Linked DNA regions of Ruegeria pomeroyi DSS-3. The protein of the gene in region 1 interacts with the protein of each later gene in a pairwise test. Links are inferred from orthologs where the notes say so. Each region holds a gene or a part of one and is shown in the gene's direction. Other genes may lie near its edges. The genes, in order: SPO_RS13125 and mrdA.

Region 1 (3,403 bases):
TGGCGCGCCAGGAGACCCGGCCGCGCACCGAGGCGCTGGCGCGCGCGCTGGTCGATGGCATGACCCAGCAGGGCGGGCCGATGAACCGCCGCCCCCTGCGCGGGGCGTCGTTCTCGGTGCTGAAGGCCGCCGATATCCCCTCGGTCCTGATCGAAATCGGCTTTCTGTCGAGTCCGCGCGATCTGAAGAACCTGCAAGACGCGAAGTGGCGCGCCGCAATGGCGGCAGGCATCCGCAACGGGCTGGAAAACTGGCGCCAGGCCGATCTGGAACGGCGCGGGCTGGTCCGCCAATAGCGCGTGCCTTGGGGGAGGAACCGGGGCGCTGCCCCGGACCCCGAGGTATTTTTCAACAGAAGAAAGCGGCACGTGGCGGCAAAACTGTGCCGGGCGTTTTGACCATGGCGCGCGAGAAGCCTATATAGAAGCCACCGCGGTAAAAAGGCAGCCTAAGTGATCCGGTTCATCCTCTCTTTCTTCGGGGCGATCTTCAGCCTCGTCACCTTGGGTGTTTTCATGGTCGCGCTGACCATCGGGGGCGTGTTCTGGATGTATGGCCGCGACCTGCCCAGCCACGAATCGCTGGCCCAGTACAAGCCGCCGACGATCAGCCGGATCTATTCGGGCGAGGGGCAGCTGATCGACGAGTTTGCCAAAGAACGGCGCCTGTTCACCCCGGCGGACGAAATCCCCGATCTGATCAAGCAGGCCTTCATTTCGGCCGAGGACAAGAATTTCTATACCCACCAGGGCTATGACCTGCGCGGGATCGCGGCTGCCGGGATCGAGGCGGTGCGCTCGCGCGGGAGCAATGTGCGCGGCGCCTCGACCATCACCCAGCAGGTGATGAAGAACTTCCTCTTGTCGGGCGACCGCAAGGCCGAGCGCAAGATCAAGGAGATCATCCTGGCCGCAAGGCTGGAGCAGACGCTGAACAAGGAACAGATCCTCGAGCTGTACATGAACGAGATCTTCCTCGGCCAGAACTCCTATGGTGTGACGGCGGCCGCGCAGACCTATTTCAACAAGACCCTGGCGGAACTGGCCCCGCATGAGGCCGCGACCTTGGCTGCGATGCCCAAGGCGCCGTCGGATTATCACCCGGTGCGCGAGCGCCAGCGGCTGCTGGACCGGCGCAACTATGTGCTGCGCGAGATGCGCGAGAACGGCTATATCGACATGGCCACTTATGAGGCCGAGCGCGAGATGCCGCTGCGCTCGGTTCAGAACGGCGATTTCGAAGGTTTCCGCACCGCCCTGCCGCCGCGCGATTATTTCACCGACGAGATCCGGCGCCAGCTGAGCGAGGATTTCGGCGAGGGAGAATTCTTTACTGGCGGCTTCACCGTGCGCGCCTCGATCGACGAGGAGATGCAGGTGGAGGCGGCCAAGGCGCTGCGCGAGGCCCTGCAGAAGTACGATCGCGGGCGCGGCAAGTGGCACGGCACCGGCAAGAGCATCGAACCGGCCAAGCTGGGCGATGAAGAGGTCTGGCGGGCTGAACTGGCCGCGACCGAGGTGGCGCGCGACGTCGATCTGGGCGGGCGCTGGCATCCGGCGGTGGTGCTGGGCGTGGGCGAACAGGACCTGAGCGTCGGGGTCGAGGACGGCCCGGCCAAGGGGCGTGTGCCGCGCTCGGACATCAAGTGGATGAAGGGCAGCTTCAAGGATAATTTCAAGCTGGGCGACGTGGTGCTGGTGCGCAAGGCGGACGAGGACTGGTCGCTGCGCCAGGTGCCCGAGGTGCAGGGCGGGTTCATGGCGATGGACGTCAATACCGGCCGGGTGCTCGCGATGCAGGGCGGGTTCAGCTATCAGGACTCGGTGTTCAACCGCGCCACCCAGGCGCTGCGCCAACCCGGGTCGAGCTTCAAGCCATTTGTCTATGCCGCGGCGCTGGACAGCGGCTACAGCCCGGCGACCATCGTGGTTGACGCGCCGATCGAGGTGAATACGCCCCAAGGCCTGTGGCGACCCAAGAACGCGTCCAACAAGTTCTACGGACCGACACCGCTCAGGACCGGGATCGAACGGTCGCGGAACCTGATGACCATCCGACTGGCGCAAGAGGTGTCGATGCCGGTGGTGGCGGGCTATGCCGAACGGTTCGGGGTATATGACCACATGGGCCCCTTCCTGGCCAACGCGCTGGGATCGGAAGAGACCACGCTTTACAAGATGGTGGCCGCCTATGCCATGTTCGCCAATGGCGGCGAGCGGGTGGAGCCGACCCTGGTTGACCGGATCCAGGACCGGTTCGGCAAGACCATCTATCGCCACGACCAGCGTGACTGCGTTGATTGCCTGTCGGACCGTCTGGAGCCGGATCAGGCCCCGCGCATCGTGACCAACCGCGAGCGGGTGATGAATGCGATCACCGCCTATCAGTTGACCTCGATGATGCGCGGCGTGGTCGAGCGCGGCACCGCCAGTGGCACGGTCAAGCTGCCGGTGCCCACCGCGGGCAAGACCGGCACCACCAACGATGCCAAGGATGTGTGGTTCATCGGCTTCACATCGAATATCGTGGCCGGCTGCTATATCGGTTATGACCGGCCGCAGCCGCTGGGCCGGGGGGCGTCGGGGGGCGGCATGTGCGGCCCGGTGTTCCAGAGTTTCATGACCGAGGCGGTCAAGAAATTCGGCGGCGGCCCCTTCGAAATTCCGCCGGGCGGGCATTTCATCAAGATCGACCGTTTCACCGGCGCGCGTCTGCCCGATGACGCTTCGGGCGAGTATGTAGTGGCCGAGTACTTCCGCGACGGCGAAGAGCCGATCTTTGGTCTGACCTATGACGGTGGCTTTGCCATGGGATCGAACCTGCCGCTGTTCGAAGAGGTGCAGCAATCCGGCCAGCAGGTGCGCACCTCGACCGGGGCGGTCACCACGGTGGGGCCCAAGGCGAATTTCGGCACTGTCAGTTCCGGCGGGCTTTACTGAAGCAAGGCGCGTGCCAGAACCGAGGCCTCGTGTTGGCGCAGGCAGAGCCGCGCGGTTTCGTCGAAACCGCCACAGCCGCTGCGCAATTCGGGGAAGAGCGCAAACAGCTCATCGCGGGCCGGTTCGGCCAGCGCCTCCAATCCCAGGCTGCCGGGAAAGAAACTCTCCGAGGCGACGCCTTCGGCATAGATGATCTCATGCCGGTCGAACATCAGGTGGACATAGGTCACCGTCGGGCAGGGCGCGCGGCGAATATGGCGATCGTCGCGCAGATGGACAGCGGCGGCCAGCACCTCGGTCTGGCCGGTCAGCAGCGATGCCTGATAGCCGCTCAGCAACAGGCGGTGCTGTGGCGAGACAAGGAGATCGCGCAGCGCGCCCAGCTTGCCGCTGGCGATGCGAATGGGGGCGAACCGTCCCTTGCCGGGAACGCTGCGGCGCCCGGTCCAGCGCACCGGTTGCAA
Region 2 (3,265 bases), 2.3 Mb from region 1 along the record:
TAGCCTCGCGCCCTCGCGCATCTGGGTGATGCGCCTGAGCTATGCCGGTTTGGCGATGGTGATCCTGTTCTTTCACCTGCTGCCGCTGGATACCTTGCCCAAGCGCTGGGCCTCGCCCGATCTGCTCCTGGCGCTGACACTGGCCTGGTCGCTGCGCCGACCCGATTTCGTGCCGCCGCTGTTGATCGCCATCGTGATCCTGCTGGCCGATCTGCTGCTGCAGCGCCCGCCCGGCCTGCTGGCGGCGCTGACGGTGGCGGGCACGGTGTTCCTTCACAGCCGTTTCGGCAATCATGGCGAGACCGGCTTTGTCGCGGAATGGTTGGCGGTGGCGGTGGTGCTGATGGCGATTGCCCTGCTTTACCGGATCGTGCTGGCGATCACCTCTGTCGATCAGGCGCCGCTGTTCCTGGTGGCCTCGCAACTGGTGCTGACCATCCTTATCTATCCTCTGGTAGCCGGGGCCAGCCAGGCGGTGTTCGGCGTGCGCCATCTGACACCTGCGGATGCCGAGACTCTGGGAGCGCGCTGAGATGAGACGGTCGGCCCGTGACATGGACAAGGTACAGCGGGTTCTGACCCGCCGCACCCTGCTGCTGGGCGGGATACAGGCGGCCTTCATCGGCGGGTTGGCGATGCGCATGCGCTATATGCAGGTCGATCAGGCCGATCAGTTTCGCCTGCTGGCCGAGGAAAACCGGATCAACATCCGCCTGATCCCGCCGTCCCGGGGCGAGCTGTTTGACCGCAACGGTGCCATCATCGCCCAGAACACCCCTTCGTATCGGATCGTCATGGTGCGCGAGGACGCGGGCGATGTGGATGCGGTGGTTGCCAATCTGCAGCGTCTGATCCCGCTCGATCCCGAGGAACTGGACCGCGCCCTGGCCGAGATGCGCCGCTCGCCGCCCTTCCTGCCTGTTACCCTGGCCGACCAGATCAGTTGGGAACATATCTCGAAAGTGGCGGTGAACGCCCCCGCCCTGCCCGGCATCACGCCCGAGGTCGGCCTGACCCGGGTCTATCCGCAGGCCAGCGATTTTGCCCATGTGGTGGGCTATGTCGGCCCGGTCAGCGACTATGACCTGAGCCAGATACAGGACCCTGAACCGGTGCTGCGCATCCCGCGCTTTCAGATCGGCAAGGTCGGGCTGGAGGCCAAGCAAGAGGATCTGCTGCGCGGCAAGGCCGGCGCCAAACGGGTCGAAGTCAACGCCAATGGCCGCGTCATGCGCGAGCTGGACCGGCGCGAGGGCAAGCCCGGCGCCGATCTGCAGCTGACCGTGGACTCGGCGCTGCAATCCTATGTGCAGGCAAGATTGGGACAGGAAAGCGCGGCTGCCGTGGTCATCGACTGCGAAACCGGCGACCTGCGCGCCATCGCCTCGGCCCCCAGTTTCGATCCCAACCTGTTCGTGCGTGGCATCTCGGTGGCCGACTACCGGGGCCTGACCGAGGACCCCTATCGCCCGCTGGCCAACAAGTCGGTCCAGGGCGCCTATCCGCCCGGCTCGACCTTCAAGATGATCACCGCGATGGCGGCGCTCGAGGCAGGGATCACCAACCCCGAGGAGACGGTCTATTGCCCCGGCTTCCTCGAGGTCAGTAACCGCCGTTTCCATTGCTGGAAACGCGGCGGCCACGGCCATATGAACCTGGAAGAGTCGCTGGAGCAGAGCTGCGACGTCTATTACTACGACGTGGCGCTCAAGGTCGGGATCGACAGGATCTCGGCCATGGCCGAGGAGTTCGGCCTGGGCGTCCGCCACGATATCCCGATGTCCGCCGTGGCGCGCGGGCTGGCCCCCAACCGCGACTGGAAGGCGCGCGTGCATGGCCAGGACTGGCTGGTCGGCGATACCGCCAACGCCTCGATCGGTCAGGGCTTCATGCTGGCCTCGCCGCTGCAACTGGCGGTGATGACCGCCCGGATCGCCACCGGGCGCAAGGTGGCGCCGCGGCTGGTGAAATCCATCGACGGGGTCGAGCAGCCCTCGGGCGCGGGCGAGCCGCTGGCGGTGAACCAGGCCAACCTGCGCCGCCTGCGCAAGGGCATGTACGCGGTCAGCAACAATCGCCGTGGCACCGCCTATCGCAGCCGCATCCTGGCCGATGACAACCGGATGGCGGGCAAGACCGGCACCAGTCAGGTCCGCAACATTACAGCCGCCGAGCGTGCCGCCGGGGTGATCCGCAACGAGGACCTGCCCTGGGAACGCCGCGACCATGCGCTGTTTGTCTGCTTCGCCCCCTTCGACAACCCGCGTTTCGCGGTGTCGGTGGTGGTCGAACATGGCGGCGGCGGCTCGACCGCGGCGGCGCCGATCGCCCGCGACATCCTGCTTCAGGCGCTCTATGACGGGTTCCCGCCACTCGAGTCCTATCCGGCCAAGGACCGCAGCCGGATCGAGGCGCAGCAGGAACGGCTGCGCCGCGAGTTGCGCCCGGTCACCCGGCCCGAGGACAAGGACCGCGCATGAGCTATCTTGAGTATACGGTCAAATCGACACCCAGCGGCCTGCGCAAGATTCTCTACATGAACTGGCCGCTGACGCTGCTGTTGATCTCGGTCGCCTCGGCCGGTTTCCTGATGCTCTATTCCGTCGCCGGCGGCTCGTTCAGCCCCTGGGCCGAACCGCAGATCAAGCGGTTCATGGCCGGGCTGGTGGTGATGACCGCGGTGGCGATGGTGCCGATCTGGTTCTGGCGCAACATGGCCGCCGTCGCCTATGGCGGATCGCTGGTGTTGCTGGTCATGGTCGAGCTGTTCGGCGCCGTCGGCATGGGCGCCCAGCGCTGGATCGACCTGGGTTTCATGCGCCTGCAACCCTCGGAGCTGACCAAGATCACCCTGGTGATGGTGCTGGCAGCCTATTACGACTGGCTGCCGGGCAAGAAGACCTCGCGCCCGCTCTGGGTGCTGGTGCCGGTGCTGATCATCCTGGTCCCCACCGCGCTGGTGTTGAAACAGCCCGACCTGGGCACCGCCATCCTGCTGCTCTCTGCGGGTGGGGCGTTGATGTTCCTGGCCGGGGTGCATTGGGCCTATTTCGCCGCCGTCATCGCGGCGGGCGTGGGGCTGATCACGGCCGTGTTCAAAAGCCGTGGAACCGATTGGCAATTGCTCAAGGATTATCAGTTCCGCCGCATCGACACCTTTCTGGACCCGTCCTCGGATCCGCTCGGCGCCGGCTATCACATCACCCAGTCAAAGATCGCGCTGGGGTCGGGCGGCTGGTCGGGGCGGGGCTTCATGCAGGGCACC

The links.
Region 2: the proteins of SPO_RS13125 (region 1) and mrdA interact in binary tests that used the Escherichia coli proteins (3 or more experiments, as listed by UniProt). The link is inferred for Ruegeria pomeroyi DSS-3 from one-to-one orthologs.

Annotation. Positions count from the first base shown.
Region 1 is NC_003911.12:2,740,062-2,743,464, reverse strand. The notes cover bases 108-3,195. They hold SPO_RS13125 (penicillin-binding protein 1A), read left to right. Parts: upstream 108-452; coding sequence 453-2,939; downstream 2,940-3,195. Other genes in these bases: SPO_RS13120 (Hint domain-containing protein), read right to left, coding at 2,933-3,195; SPO_RS13130 (N-acetylmuramoyl-L-alanine amidase), read left to right, coding at 108-296. Also shown: more of SPO_RS13130, read left to right, coding at 1-107; more of SPO_RS13120, read right to left, coding at 3,196-3,403. UniProt on the Escherichia coli protein: Cell wall formation. Synthesis of cross-linked peptidoglycan from the lipid intermediates.
Region 2 is NC_003911.12:428,945-432,209, reverse strand. The notes cover bases 57-3,006. They hold mrdA (penicillin-binding protein 2), read left to right. Parts: upstream 57-533; coding sequence 534-2,480; downstream 2,481-3,006. Other genes in these bases: rodA (rod shape-determining protein RodA), read left to right, coding at 2,477-3,006; SPO_RS02115 (hypothetical protein), read left to right, coding at 57-532. Outside these bases: rod shape-determining protein MreC, read left to right, coding at 1-3; more of SPO_RS02115, read left to right, coding at 1-56; more of rodA, read left to right, coding at 3,007-3,265. UniProt on the Escherichia coli protein: Catalyzes cross-linking of the peptidoglycan cell wall. Responsible for the determination of the rod shape of the cell. Is probably required for lateral peptidoglycan synthesis and maintenance of the correct diameter during lateral and centripetal growth.